Regions from separate parts of the Streptococcus pluranimalium genome, predicted to be linked through region 2. Evidence: predicted binding sites of a transcription regulator. Region 2 holds the regulator's gene; the other holds the start of a gene.
The links. The regulator NrdR, encoded in region 2, represses ribonucleotide reductase genes. The targets are predictions, from matches to a motif close to ACACNATATATNGTGT.
Positions count from the first base shown of each region.

Region 1: the regulator NrdR is predicted to act here: its motif matches at 1,478-1,493, upstream of nrdH (glutaredoxin-like protein NrdH).

Region 1 is NZ_CP025536.1:563,903-571,709, reverse strand. Features, by position in the region: gene ptsP (phosphoenolpyruvate--protein phosphotransferase) at 1-928, opposite strand, end outside; gene C0J00_RS02940 (phosphocarrier protein HPr) at 933-1,196, opposite strand; gene nrdH (glutaredoxin-like protein NrdH) at 1,602-1,826, shown strand; gene C0J00_RS02930 (ribonucleotide reductase stimulatory protein) at 1,842-2,207, shown strand; gene nrdE (class 1b ribonucleoside-diphosphate reductase subunit alpha) at 2,197-4,359, shown strand; gene nrdF (class 1b ribonucleoside-diphosphate reductase subunit beta) at 4,575-5,540, shown strand; gene C0J00_RS02915 (cation transporter) at 5,699-6,601, shown strand; gene C0J00_RS02910 (amino acid permease) at 6,835-7,807, opposite strand, start outside.
Region 2 is NZ_CP025536.1:380,688-388,494, reverse strand. Features, by position in the region: gene der (ribosome biogenesis GTPase Der) at 1-234, opposite strand, end outside; gene dnaI (primosomal protein DnaI) at 293-1,195, opposite strand; gene C0J00_RS01965 (replication initiation and membrane attachment family protein) at 1,198-2,370, opposite strand; gene nrdR (transcriptional regulator NrdR) at 2,370-2,843, opposite strand; gene C0J00_RS01955 (HAMP domain-containing sensor histidine kinase) at 3,286-4,743, opposite strand; gene C0J00_RS01950 (response regulator transcription factor) at 4,787-5,476, opposite strand; gene C0J00_RS01945 (YceD family protein) at 5,709-6,242, opposite strand; gene htpX (zinc metalloprotease HtpX) at 6,277-7,182, opposite strand; gene rsmG (16S rRNA (guanine(527)-N(7))-methyltransferase RsmG) at 7,297-7,807, shown strand, end outside.

The sequences.
Region 1 (7,807 bases), 180 kb from region 2:
GGAAGTCTTGAGAATCCATGTACAAGAATTCTGTACGGTAAAGTCCTACAGCTTCAGCACCATTATCATTAACACCTTCGACATCTTTTGGTGTACCAATGTTAGCTGCTAATTCAAAGTGCTTACCATCAGCTGTAACAGTTTGTGCATCTTTAAGAAGTGCCCATTCAGCTTTTTGTTTGGCATAAGCTTCACCAGCTTCTTTGAAAGCTGCGATTTCTTCTTGGCTTGGGTTAACGATAACTTCACCAGTAATTCCATTAACAGCCAAAACATCACCATCTTTTACAATTTCAGTAATGTTGTTAGTTCCAAGTACAGCTGCGATTTCAAGAGTACGAGCCATGATAGCTGAGTGACTTGTACGTCCACCAATATTAGTTACGAAAGCTTTAACAAAGTTTTTATCAAGTTGAGCTGTATCTGAAGGTGTTAAGTCATGCGCAATAACAATTGACTCTTCACTAATCGTTGCTGGGTTTGGCAATTTCACACCAAGGAGGTGAGCCAAGACACGTTTTGCAACATCACGAATATCCGCTGCACGTTCTTGCATGTATGGGTTGTCTTCCATACCTTCAAAAAGTATCACGAACATATCAGTAACTTCTTTCAAACCAGCTTCTGCATTAACTTGTTTCGCGCGAATTGTTTCTTTAATCTGACCAATCATTTCTGGGTCAGCAAGAACCATTAAATGAGCATCAAAAACGGATGCTGCTTCTTCACCAAGCGTACCTACGGCTTTTTCACGGATAACAGAAAGCTCGTCTTGAGACGCCGCTAGAGCTGCATCCAGACGAGCTTCTTCTGCATCTGTATCTGAAACTGAAACAGTTTCAAATGACAAATCCGGTTGAACCAATAGATATGCCTTAGCAACTGCAACACCATCAGATGCTGCGATTCCTTTAAGCATTTCTGTCATTTTCTTATGCCAATCCTTCTTTTGTCATTGTTTCTTCGATTGCTGCAAGAGCATCGTCAGCGTCTGCACCTTCTGCAGAAATTGTAACATCAGCACCTTGACCAACACCAAGACTCATAACACCCATGATTGATTTAAGGTTAACTGCTTTACCTTTGTAGTCAAGAGTGATGTCTGAAGCAAATTTGCTAGCTGTTTGAACAAGCAAAGTAGCTGGACGAGCGTGAATACCTGTTTCTGCTACAATATGAAAATCTTTAGAAGCCATGATGGTTCTCCTTTTTTCTCTTTTTAATTTTTGAGTCATCCATGATAACCCTTACAATTTCCAATTATAACACAAGCCTATTTTTTTTTCAAGATTTTATAAGCTAGATTGAAAAAATTTACAGGATACTTTCGACCTTCTTACATCACTTATGGAAAAATAATTTTGGCTTGTTTTCAATCTATATTTTCAACCTATATATTGAAGAAAAAAATCACTACTTAGCGTAAAATATTTGTTCAAAGACTAGTTCTATCTGTTTTCCTTAAGTTTTCATTCCAACACAATATATTGGGGTATAAGAAAAAGATATAACTATATTTTGTGTTTCACCAGTAATAATCTATTGCATTTTAAGCTAATTTTGGGTATGCTATTGTGGTACTTAAAAAGGAGAGTTATCAGATGAGTAACATTACTATTTTTTCAAAAAACAACTGCATGCAATGTAAAATGACTAAAAAATTCCTAGAAAAGGAAGGTGTTTCATTCAAAGAAATCAACATTGACGAAGAACCTGAACACATCGAATACGTGAAAAGTTTAGGATTTGCAGCAGCTCCAGTTATCCAAGCTGGCGATGTTGTTTTTTCTGGATTTCAACCTGCTAAACTCAAAGAAATTGTCTAAAAGTAGGGTAAGCCATTGAAGGTTGCCTTTCATACCCTTACTGGTCAGACAGCCAGATTTATCAACAAACTTGACATCGCCCAAGATGATATTATAACACTGATGCCAAGTGGGCAAACACCTCACTGTCATCATAAGTTTGTTGTCATTATTCCCACTTACAATGACAATTTTGACTATGTTGAAGATTTTATTGAAGACAATCTAGCACATTGTTACGGTATCATTGGTATCGGCAATCGAAACTTCGGCCCTGATTTTTGTCGTGAAGCCAAGGAATTAGCACAAAAATATCAGCTACCACTGCTCCATGAATTGGAATTTAGCGGTACTGTAGAAGACACTAACATAGTAAAAGGAATCTTAGCGCATGAGTCTTAAAGATTTGGGAAATGTTACTTATTTCCGTTTAAATAATGAAATTAACCGTCCCGTTGATGGACAAATTCCTCTGCATAAGGACAAAGAAGCTCTCGCAGCTTTCTTTGAAGAAAATGTCAACCCTAACATGATGCCTTTTGGTTCAATGACAGATAAAATCAACTATCTGATTGAAAATGATTACATCGAAACAGGTTTCATTAACAAGTATAGCCAAGCATTTATTGAATCCTTAGCCCAAGACTTAAAAAACGAGAATTTCCAATTTAAGTCATTTATGGCGGCTTATAAATTCCACCAACAGTATGCTCTTAAAACAAATGATGGAGAGGCTTACCTAGAAAGCATGGAAGATCGCGTTATGTTTAACGCCCTCTATTTTGCAGATGGTAATGAAGAATTGGCTCGTGATTTAGCTAAAGAAATGATTAGCCAGCGGTATCAACCTGCTACTCCTTCATTTTTAAATGCTGGACGTAGCCGTCGTGGGGAGTTGGTCTCTTGTTTCTTGATCCAAGTGACTGATGATATGAACTCAATCGGCCGTTCAATCAACTCTGCACTTCAACTCTCACGTATTGGTGGTGGTGTTGGTATTTCCCTTTCTAACCTTCGTGAGGCTGGAGCTCCTATCAAAGGTTTTGCTGGAGCTGCATCTGGTGTGGTTCCTGTTATGAAACTCTTTGAGGATAGCTTCTCTTACTCTAACCAACTAGGGCAACGTCAAGGTGCTGGAGTGGTTTATCTCAATGTCTTCCATCCAGACATCATCTCTTTCCTTTCAACCAAAAAAGAAAATGCGGATGAAAAAGTGCGTGTTAAAACCCTGTCACTCGGTGTAACTGTTCCTGATAAATTCTACGAGTTGGCTCGTAAGAACGAGGACATGTACCTCTTTTCTCCTTACAATATTGAAAAAGAATACGGTATCCCATTCAACTACATCGACATCACTGAAAAATATGATGAGTTAGTAGCTAATCCTAAGATTACAAAGACTAAAATCAATGCTCGTGAATTAGAAACGGAGATTTCTAAGTTACAACAAGAGTCTGGATACCCTTATATCATCAATGTTGATACTGCCAACCGTTCTAATCCAATTGATGGTAAAATCATCATGTCCAACTTGTGTTCAGAGATTCTACAAGTACAACAACCAAGCATGATTGACGACGGTCAAAACTATCTTACACTGGGAACAGATATTTCATGTAACCTTGGTTCAACCAACGTTGTAAATATGATGACCTCTCCTGATTTTGGACGTTCGATCAAAGCGATGACACGCGCCCTTACTTTCGTGACAGATTCATCAAGTATCGAAGCCGTTCCATCTATTAAGAACGGTAACGACCAAGCTCATACTTTCGGACTTGGCGCTATGGGACTTCATTCCTTCCTTGCTCAACAGCACATCGAATATGGTAGTCCGGAATCAATTGAGTTTACGGATATTTACTTCATGTTGCTCAACTACTGGACACTTGTAGCTTCTAATGAAATTGCCCGTGAGCGTCAAACGACTTTCGTTGGTTTTGAAAATTCTAAGTATGCTGACGGTAGCTACTTTGACAAGTATGTTACAGGTCAGTTTGTACCGAAATCAGACCTTGTAAAAGACCTCTTCAAAGATCATTTCATTCCTCAAGCAGAAGATTGGGAAGCTTTACGTCAGGCAGTTATGGCTGATGGTCTTTACCACCAAAATCGCCTAGCTGTGGCACCAAATGGTTCTATCTCTTATATCAATGATGTTTCTGCTTCCATTCATCCGATCACACAACGCATTGAAGAGCGTCAAGAGAAAAAAATTGGTAAAATCTATTATCCAGCGGCTGGATTGTCAACAGATACAATCCCATACTACAAATCAGCCTACGATATGGACATGCGTAAAGTGATCGATGTTTACGCTGCTGCTACTGAGCATGTTGACCAGGGTTTGTCATTGACCCTCTTCATGCGTAGCGAAATCCCAACGGGGCTCTACGAATGGAAAGGTAGCGCCACCAAACAAACCACTCGTGATCTATCTATCTTACGTAACTACGCTTTCAACAAAGGTGTCAAATCAATCTACTATGTACGTACCTACACCGATGATGGTGATGAAGTTGGCGCTAACCAGTGTGAATCTTGTGTCATCTAATAGAACACCGTAATGTATTGAAGCTTGTCTAGTCTTCTCACACTTTGACATACCTGATTTGCTAATTTGCTTTACAGCCACTTTCATTAGCCAAATCAATATCACCGATGTTCATTGACTTTCAGCCAACTTATTTTGAAGTTGGCTGCTTGTTTATGTTAAACTATAAAGAGTCATTAAACGTCATTTTTACTATCTGTTTTTAAGGAGTCTCCATGACAAAATTTACTTATTATGAAGCCATCAACTGGAATGAAATCGAAGATGTGATTGATAAATCCACTTGGGAAAAATTGACAGAACAATTTTGGCTTGACACCCGTATCCCACTCTCTAATGATTTAGATGATTGGCGTAAACTATCTGCTGATGAAAAAGACCTTGTTGGGAAAGTTTTTGGTGGCCTTACCCTTCTTGATACTCTTCAATCTGAGACAGGAGTTGAGGCTATCCGTGCCGATGTTCGTACGCCACACGAAGAAGCTGTCCTTAATAATATTCAGTTTATGGAATCAGTCCATGCCAAATCTTACTCTTCCATCTTTTCAACGCTTAACACTAAAAAAGAGATTGAAGATATTTTCGAATGGACTAATACCAACCCTTACCTCCAACGTAAAGCAGAAATCATCAATGAAATCTACAAGAACGGTGATGCTCTTCAGAAAAAAGTGGCTTCTACTTTCTTGGAAACCTTCCTCTTCTACTCTGGTTTCTTTACACCTTTATACTATTTAGGGAATAACAAACTGGCTAACGTCGCTGAAATCATTAAATTGATCATCCGTGATGAATCTGTTCACGGTACTTACATTGGTTACAAATTCCAATTAGGCTTTAACGAATTGTCCGAAGATAAGCAAGAAGAATTCCGTGAGTGGATGTATGACCTTCTTTATACGCTTTATGAAAATGAAGAAAAATATACGGAAACACTCTATGACAATGTCGGCTGGACCGAAGAAGTCATGACTTTCCTTCGCTATAATGCTAACAAAGCTCTTATGAACTTGGGGCAAGATCCACTTTTCCCAGATACAGCAAATGATGTTAATCCAATTGTCATGAATGGTATTTCAACAGGAACATCTAACCACGACTTCTTTAGTCAGGTTGGTAATGGTTACCTACTTGGTAGTGTTGAAGCCATGCAAGATGATGATTACAACATGGGACTATAGGTCTCACGACTATATGAAAACATTAAATCCAGGCTATCACGCCTGGATTTTTACGTTATAGATTAGAATAGAAATTATCTGACTATTAAAAAGGTATTTGAAGTGACCTCTAAAAATTGATATACTGAATTTAAGACATTCAGACTACGGAGGTTAGCATGACACAAAAACAAGTTGAGAGACAATCCCTTATCGTATCTACGATCGGAAATTTCTTTATTGGGCTTGCAGGTCTCATTATCTATATTGTGACCGATTTAAATGCCTTGCTTTTAGATGGCGTATTCTCACTGATAGCCTTCATCTCTACTTTAGCAGCTGTCTTTATCTCAGGTAACAGCCACCGTAAAACTGAGACATTTCCTAATGGCATGTACTTTTTAGAGCCCTTATACGGCATCTTGAAATCAATCGCAACGCTTATGCTCCTGATTATTACCTTACTCGAAACAAGCGCTGCTGCCTATGCTTTTTTTATCCACGGAGAAGGGCATGTCATTGAGACCAATTTGGTACTACCTTATACTATCTCGATGGTCATCCTATGCTTTGGGTTAGGATTTTATAATCGTCAGAAAAATCGTCAAATCAATCACTTATCAACTATTATTGCTGCTGAAAGCAAAGGAAATTTTATCGATGGTCTAATTTCTGCGGGAGTGGGTATTTCTATCTTGCTACTAAAAATTATCCCGATAGAAAGTGCTCTTGGCTTTTTGCATTATACTGCAGACTTTTTTATCACTTTAATTCTCGTTCTTTTTTCCTATAAAGAACCTTTAACAATCTTAACAGATTCCTTCAAAGAATTTACACAGTCACCTACTCGAAATAGGCAAATTGTTCCTGTCATCCACGATGTTTTCCAGACACATTTCAATAAATACTATCACGACTTGGATATTTTTATTTACAAGCAGGGAACTCATATCAGTGTTCGAGTCCACATCCTAGACCCAGCCAACTTAGATCTCATCTCAGAATCCGTCAATCTCAAATCCCTTATCCTTGAAGATTTACAAAATTCTTTTGAATTCGTCACTGTTGAATTTGCCTTTTAGGCATTAAAAAACCAAGTAGAGCATTAACTCTGCTTGGTTATTTTGTTTTTCTGAGATCTAGTAAAGTTTTAGTAATACTGAGAAAAACGAGAACTAGAATCCCATTTAAGATATTTTTACTAAAACTAGCACCATCATTAAAGGCATGGATTGACATCACAATATGTGCAACTGTTGCTATTATCATAAAAACAACAGCAATCAATGTTACTTTTTTTGCATCATGCTACTCCTTATTTCCCATCATTGATCGTCGAGTGTTGATAACCATAACTGACATAAATCAAAGTTCCTAAACCTAAAGCTACTATGAAAGCAATCCAGGTCACAGCTTGATACTGGCTCATAAAGACTAGACAAATGACAATAGCAATGATCGGTAAAACAGGCACAAATGGCATTTTAAATTCGCCCTCTTTTGGTAAACCTGCTTGTTTTCGTAAAACGATGATAGCAATGGCTAAAAGCATGAGATAAGCAAGGGTTGTGATATTGACAAACTCAGCTAAACTAGCTAATGGCACCATACCAGCAAATATCATCGCTCCTACACCAGTTACTAGTGTTGCATTTCTAGGGATGCGAGATTTTTTAGTCACCTGACTGAGAGTTTTAGGAAGCAAACCGTCACGACTGATACTATAAATCGTTCTTGATAGGGCGAATGTCATGGAAATACAAACCGTAATCAAGGTCAAAATAGCTACAACCGAAACATAATTACCAGCCCAAGTCAATCCTACAGAGCGTAGTGCATAAGAGACCGCATCTGAAATATTGAGCTTGGTATAATGCACCATACCTGTTAAAATTAAGGTAACTAGCATATAAATAGCTGTCACAATCATTAATGACAAGGTAATCCCCTTAGGTACCTTCTTTTGAGGGTCATGGACTTCATCAACTGCCATGGAAATGGATTCAAAACCAAGAAAGGCAAAGAACATAATGGAGGCACCTGCAAGAATCCCTGAACGACCACCAATAGGATTTCCCCAGCCAAAAGGCGAGAATGGCGTCCAGTTATCAGGTTTTAAGAAGAAAAGACCAAGAACAATAAAGAGAACCAAAGCTGAAAACTTGAGAACAACCAGAGCACTATTGAAACGCATGGCTTTTTTAGAATCCATGAGAACAATCGCTGTCACAAATAGCATCACCAGAACTGGCAGAAGATCGATAAACTGCCCCTTAGCTGGGTTAAAG
Region 2 (7,807 bases):
GATATCAGCTTGGTGCTTGATTTGTTCCATAAATGGTGCATCGACATCATCGATACCTCCTGTATCGATCAATGAAAACTGGCGATTAAGCCATTCAGCACTAGTATAAATACGGTCACGTGTCACTCCTTCCACATCTTCAACGATGGAAATACGTTCACCCGCAACACGGTTAAATAGCGTCGATTTCCCCACATTGGGACGTCCGACAATAGCAACTGTTGGTAAGGACATAATGTCTCCCTATCTTTTTCTATAATTATTTCGATAAGTCCCAAGGTGTAATTGATCCTTATCTTCTATTTTCACCCTGCAAGTGGGTCTCTTTAGCTAAAAAGCGTACACGCTCCATGACTCGTTTTGCTTGCCATGTTTCGTCGCCATTTCGACCATTAGCCAATTTTCGTTCTAAATCCGCAAAACTGTAATTTGACGTAAAGAAAGTTGGTAAGTTTTCTTGCATACGGTATTGCAGAATCACTTGCAAAACCTCGTCACGTACCCATGATGAGGTTTGCTCTGCACCAATATCATCAAGAACTAAAACTTCACTGGTTTTAACAGCATCAATTTCATCTTTGACCGAGTCTGTTTTTATCGCATTTTTGATATCAATGGTAAAGCTTGGATAATGCAGGATCGTTGTAAGGGCACTTTTCTTCTCTGACAATTCGTGCGCCAAAGCTGCCATGAAAAAGGACTTTCCAACCCCCATATCCCCATAGAGATATAGCCCTTTCTGGTCAGGACTAGGGTACTGGCTAATAAAATCAACCAAACTTTCATAAACATCTAAACGCTTAACATCATCCAATAAAACATCATCAAATGAAATGGATTTATAGGATTTTGGCAAACTTACCAGATTAATCCGATTTTCAATAGCTTTTTGTTCCTGCGCTTCTTTTAGCTCCCTTGTTTCCAAATAGGTCACATCCGCATAACCCTCATTCATAGTTAAAATAGGCTCGTAACCCTTGGCAATATAACTGTCTTCCTGATCTTGAAATTTACGGCGTTCATTAATGAATTGATTGAACTTTGGTAAACTCCGTTTGATTTCATCTTGTGTCAAGCCATGTTGATTGATAAAAGTCACCACATCAGGATCTGATAAGATTAGTTGGGTCACTTGGTGGGCATCGAAGTGCCTAGAATGTCCCGATTTATGTAAAGTTTGTCCTACTTTTTCCATGATCAGTCCTTTCTAAGGCGTTCCAAAGCCTTACGTCTTGCTTCCTCTAGTCGTTTTTGATCTTCATCAGACGTCTGATTCTGATAATCTTGATTACTCCACTCAGGAATATTAGGTTTTACTGATTGTTTCGAGGATGCTTGAGTTGATTTAGAGGTTCTATTTGAAAAATCACGCATCTTTAAAACTGCTACTTCAGCCTTATTAATCTCTTGATAAGCAAAATCATTAGCTATCTTCATAGCGTATTTTTTATTCACATTGGCTGAATTGGTTTTCATGATGGTATAAAGCACAATAACATTAATCACTTCATCCAAAAAACCCATTTTAGCCAAGTCTAGAAGCAACTGCCTCTCATCATGAGTGATTGACGCTTTTCGTGTCTTCTTGATTTTCGCCAAGAAAACATCTGCCCTATCAAGCTTTGCTTCTTTGACAAGAATAGCTTCTTGAGCCGTTAATTCTCCTGATTTAACAAGAAGTCCCTTAGACTGCTCTTTTTTGGTTTTCATTCTTGACAGAGAAATCGTCAAATTGATAGCTGTTTCCTTAGCTAGCAGATAAGTGTCATACCAGGTCATTTGATAATTTTCAGCAATACGATGTAAACCGATAATGTCTGATTTTTCTTGAGCAAAAGACAAGCCATCACGCTTCATCAGATTTTTGAAAGCTTCCAAATCAAAACTTTCTTTCGCATTGTTATTTTCTTTTAAAAGAGCGACGTGTCCCTGATCGTCAAAGACATCTGAAAATTTCTTAGACAAATTCTGAGCATTTTCTGGTAACACAAGATCAATCTCACCGACAGCGACTTCCCCAATTTTTTGTATCAACAACTGTCGATATAAAGAGACTTTCAAAAAAGCTTCGGTTGATAAGGGAGCTTTTAGATTGATCAGGTAGGAGTCCCGATGCTGATAGAAAGCAACCAAGTCCATTGCTGTCAAGGTTGCCAACGCTGTTTCAAAGGATGACATTCCCATCAACGTGTGATTGAGAATCTCTGAAAACTTATGTTTTTTGGCACCATCATCCTTAAAGGCAACCAAATAATGATATAGACTGAAGGCGTCTTGACCAATAATGGGATAATAACAAGTCATGAGAGCTTCTGGAGCCACATCGACCACATTACCTTTTACAAAGGAAAATTCATCAATAGGTCTCATTAACTACCCTTTTTTCCACGAACACGATTGGTAATCTGTTGCAACAATTCTTCGATTTCATCAACATCTTTAAAACTACGATAAACAGAAGCAAAACGAACATAAGTAATCTCATCTAGTTCTGCTAACTCGTCCATCACCATGTTACCAATAACTGTACTTGGCACTTCATTTTCATAGTTACTACGGATAGCCTGCTCGATACGACTGATGACATTTTCGATGTCCTCACTAGAAACTGGGCGTTTCTGTGCACTCATGATGATACCATGTAATATTTTATCTCTTGAAAAGGCTTCCCTAGTCCCATCTTTTTTGACCACCAAGAGTGGCAACTCTTCTACACGCTCAAAAGTCGTGAATCTATTTTGACAATGATCACATTCGCGACGTCTTCTGATAGTTGTCCCCTCTTCGGCTTGACGACTATCAACGACACTAGATTTTGTAGTATGACATTTTGGACAACGCACAAAAAACACCCCATCTTTCTTTATATAATGACTACTAAAGCTTTATTTAAAAGCTTCAAAAACAATTATTATAGTGAGCTTGTAATACTTAATTATAGCATATCTTGAAATAGAAATAAAACCATCAGACAGACCCTCATGATAGGTCTTTAAAAAATCGACTTCATTAAAAACAGATGAAGTCGAATCTTTTCAGAACTTTTTGCAATAATCTTTGACTAAGTCTCTACCATTCCTAGCCTTCTATCATCTGGTTTACTAACGTCATAAAAACAAACAAGCTCCTAAAGCAATGAAAGATTACTTAAAATGCCATTTGCCTCATTCATTTGTCATCTAAAGCACCCCCAGAACAACCAGAAGATCAATTAGTCTTATTGGAATTGTAAAAGTGAACATTGATATCAAACGAAAGCTCCCTACCTCTTGATCATAACAAATACTAATCATATGAAGATGTTTCGGTATCAGTTGCTAAGGGGATAGCCACAACAAAGCTTGTTCCAACATTAACCTCACTATCGACACTGAGTCGACAGTCATAAGCATCACAAATTTCCTTAAGGATAGACAGACCAATACCTAATCCTGCTCGGGTGCCTTCTCGGTTACGTGACTTATCTGTTCTATAGAAGCGCTCAAAAATATTTTGCAAGTCTTCTTTAGCGATACCCTCTCCTTCATCCTCAACGGTCACTAGAGCATAACCATCCTCTTGGTCTAAAAACAAATCGATCTGTCCCTTATTGGGTGAGTACTTGATGGCATTATCAATCAAAATCGTTAGTAACTGTTCAAAATGATTTTTAGCAATTTTAGCGCGAATATGAGCTGATTTGATATGTAAGCTAAATTGAAAATCAGGTCGTAAAATTTCAAAATTATAAAGTGCAGCTTGCATAGGTTCCTCCAAACTGGTCACTTCTTTATTTTTACCTGTTAAATTACCTTGAAGACGAATCAAATCAAGCATGTCACTGATCATCAAATTCATACGATGGGCTTCATGGCGACTAGCCTCTAAACTTTCCTCTAAAATGTCAGGATCATTTTTCCCCCAGCGACTAAGCATGTCCAAATGCCCCTTAATAACGGCAACAGGTGTCCTCAATTCATGGCTAACATCGCTGATAAATTGTTGCTGTAACTTATTTTGTTCTGCAATCCTAGACATCATGTCATTAAAGATATGCGAAAGCTCTTCAATCTCATCGCCACTATTAATATCCGCCCTAACGTCCAAATCAGTAGGGTCAGCTTCAATGCGACGCATAACCCTACGAAGACTATAAATAGGTCTTAAAAAGGTCTCTATGCTATATCGCATGATTACTAAAACAATAATAATTGTGCCGACTTCTAGGAAAAGCAATAAAATAATCAAACGATTTTTTAAAGCATAGTAGAACTCTAGATTATGAAATAATTTAGCGTATCCAATCACTTTCTTCCCTGTTTGATTAAAAACAGGAACACTTAATGTAAACCCTCTATCATCTTCGATTTTTTCAGACCGCAGAACATTGAGAGGGCCTAACTTAATATCATCTACTTCTAAACCAGTGGTAAAAAGTAGCTTTTTCTCATCATTATACAAATAAGCGACTTGGTTAGAATATAAGAGATGAGAAACCGAGTTATTTCCAGCTATAGCCATACCTTCAGTTAATATCGTTTCTGAGCTCGCCACATCAATTGTTTGCGCTGTCTGTAGATATCCCACTAAATTTTCTTTTGTTAAGGGATTATCAATATCAGAAATGTGTCTTTGAAGCAAATCGGCGGTTGATCTTATGGTTTTTTCTTCTTGCTTAATTAATAAGTCATTAGAAAAAAGCAGAACCATTATCGTAAATGTTGTTAAAATGAGAAAAAACAGCCCCATTGTGACTAGGACCATTTTTCTTCTTAGCGACATTCGATATAATTCTTGAAAAGCATGATTATTTTTCACGAATGACATAACCCATACCACGGACAGTTTGAATGTATGATTCTTTACCAGAGACATCAATTTTGCCACGAAGATAACGAATGTAGACATCAACAACATTTGTTTCTACAGCTTCATCATACTTCCAGACAAGATTTAATAATTCTTCACGTGTCATGACACGGTTCATGTTAGACATCAAAGCAGATAACAAATCAAACTCACGTTTTGTTAAAGGAACTGTTTCATCCCCGCGAACAACCGAGCGATTCTGTGGATCCAATTTGAGGTCACGATAGCTAGCTCCACCTGAAGCATTTCGTTTACTTTCTTCAATTTCTTGACGACGAAAAGCAGCACGAACACGCGCTAAGAGTTCCTCAATCGCAAATGGCTTGATAATATAATCATCTGCGCCACGATCCAATCCTGAAACAATATCCATAACAGAGTCTCTAGCAGTCATCATAATGATATAAGTTGACTTTTCTTGTTGTAAGCGACGTGTCACTTCAAAGCCATCCATCTCTGGCAACATCAAGTCTAATAAAATCAAATCAAAATCTTTATCTAATGCTGTTTCTAAACCAGCGCGACCATTACTTTCAATGGTTACCGAATACCCTTCATGCTGTAATTCTAAAGAAACGAAGCGCGAAAGATTTTTCTCATCCTCTATGATCAGAATACTTTTTGTCATTTTTCCACCTTTAATATTATTTTTATTATTTTTTATATAATGAGAGTTTTCCTGCTCAAATAAACTAAATAAAGAAAGGGACTCCAATCATAAGGTTTACATTAGTCATCATTCTTTTTAGTTGTTCTACTTTGAGCAAGCGTCGTTTCAATAATCTCCTGATATTTTATAATATCATGTTTCAACAAACTTTACAAATTAAAGTTATGTGTCAAAATGGTTTCAATTTCAATTAATCCTCATCAAACAAACCAGATAGAGAGGCGAAAGGACTATTATCCTGTTTTTCTTCTTCTTTCATAGCTTGGTATTGCTCTTCGGTTAAAACTGTCCAGTTACTTCCTTCTGGCATCACTTCTGCTTTTTGTTCTTCATCAGTAAGAACCTTCAATGGGATGTTTAATAGAATGTTATCCACAACACTCTCTGAAAGATCAATATAATCTTCTTCAAGTAGTAATACAAGATTTTCTTCAACCAAGTCTGCCTTACTAGGTGCGTCTGAGACTGCTATAAAGATTTCTGATACCTCCTGCTTTTCAGATAAAACTACCGGTTCCATTGAACGGCTTGAAGGTAGAGTGAGTTCATATGATAACTGGTAATTCAACAAATAAAAACTATCATCAAATGTGACTAAGCCTTTTGCCATGACATTTTGCAAGTCAATAATCGTTTCATCTCTAGCTAACAGCTGGTCTTTCACATCTAATACTTTGTCAAACTGTAAACCATCAAGGCTTTTTCTAATATCAATTAATTTCATTCTATTTTCCTTTTCTTAATGATAGTGGTCACTATTACAACAGGTGACTGGCTGGCAATTCTTCAAGCCTCTTGATACGAGCTTCAAGTGGCGGATGCGTCTGAAATAAGGCTCTAACAGAAGCCCTATTTCTAGGATCACTAATATACAAGGCGGCACTAGCATCATCAACAGGGTGAGTCATTGGTTGTGAAGCCTGTAGCTTCTTTAAAGCATTAATCATAGCTTGTGGATTCTTAGTTAAATCAACAGAACTCGCATCTGCTAAGAATTCTCTTTGTCTAGAAATAGCCAATTGAACCAGACTAGCGACCAATGGCGCCAGAATAATCGTAACTAAGGATAGCAAAACAATGACAATATTCGAACCTTCTTCACGATCGTTACGTCTTCGTCCACCGCCAAACCACATCATTCGACCTCCTAGACTAGAAATCAATGTTATGATAGACGCAAGAGCCACAGCGATCGTCGAGATGCGGATATCATAATTCCTGATATGACTAACTTCATGCCCTATAACAGCCTCTAGTTCTGTACGATTCATGACCTTTAATAAACCACTGGTAGCCGCAACAGCAGCATTTTCTGGACTTGAGCCTGTTGCAAAGGCGTTCAAAGCATTATCTTCGATAATGTAAACTTTTGGCATTGGAATTTGAGCTACCAAGGCTATCTTCTCAACAATGTCATAGTATTCTGGAGCTTGTTCGGGACCAATCTCCCTAGCCCCATTCATAGACATGACCACTTGCGTTGATTGAAAAATCATGCTAACCGCATAAATTATCCCAATAATTAAGGCTATCGAAAGACCTAGCCTCATATTATCTAGCATAAGGTAACCAATAGCAGCTCCAATAACAGCTAATAGGATAAAAAAGAAAACAAGAAGAAAAATAGTCCTTCTTTTATTACTTGCAATCTGATGTTTTATCATAAGCCTTCCTCTAAGAACTTTTCTCTTCATTATAACAGGTTTAAGATGATTTCCAAAGAAAATAACAAGTGATTGTGATAAAATAAGAGAAGTTTTAAGATACAAGGAGTTTATATGACACCGCAGACTTTTTATGAGCAATTAGAAGCTTACGGCATCGCTCTAACAGATAAACAAAAAAAACAGTTTGAGCGCTATTTTGATCTTTTAGTCGAATGGAATCAAAAGATTAACCTCACTGCTATTACTGAAAAACATGAGGTCTATCTCAAACATTTTTATGATTCCATTGCACCGATCTTACAAGGCAAGATAACAAATGAACCTATTCGGATTCTTGATATTGGAGCGGGAGCAGGTTTCCCTAGCCTTCCGATGAAAATTATTTTCCCTAATTTAGAGATTACCATCATTGATTCGTTAAACAAACGCATCCAGTTTTTGAATCTTTTAGCTGAAGCATTAGAACTCACAAATGTCCATTTCTTCCACGGCCGTGCTGAAGATTTTGGTCAGGATAAGGCATTTCGCCAACAATTTGATATTGTAACCGCTAGAGCTGTGGCAAGAATGCAGGTTTTAGCAGAATTAACCATTCCTTTTTTAACATTAAACGGTCGGTTAA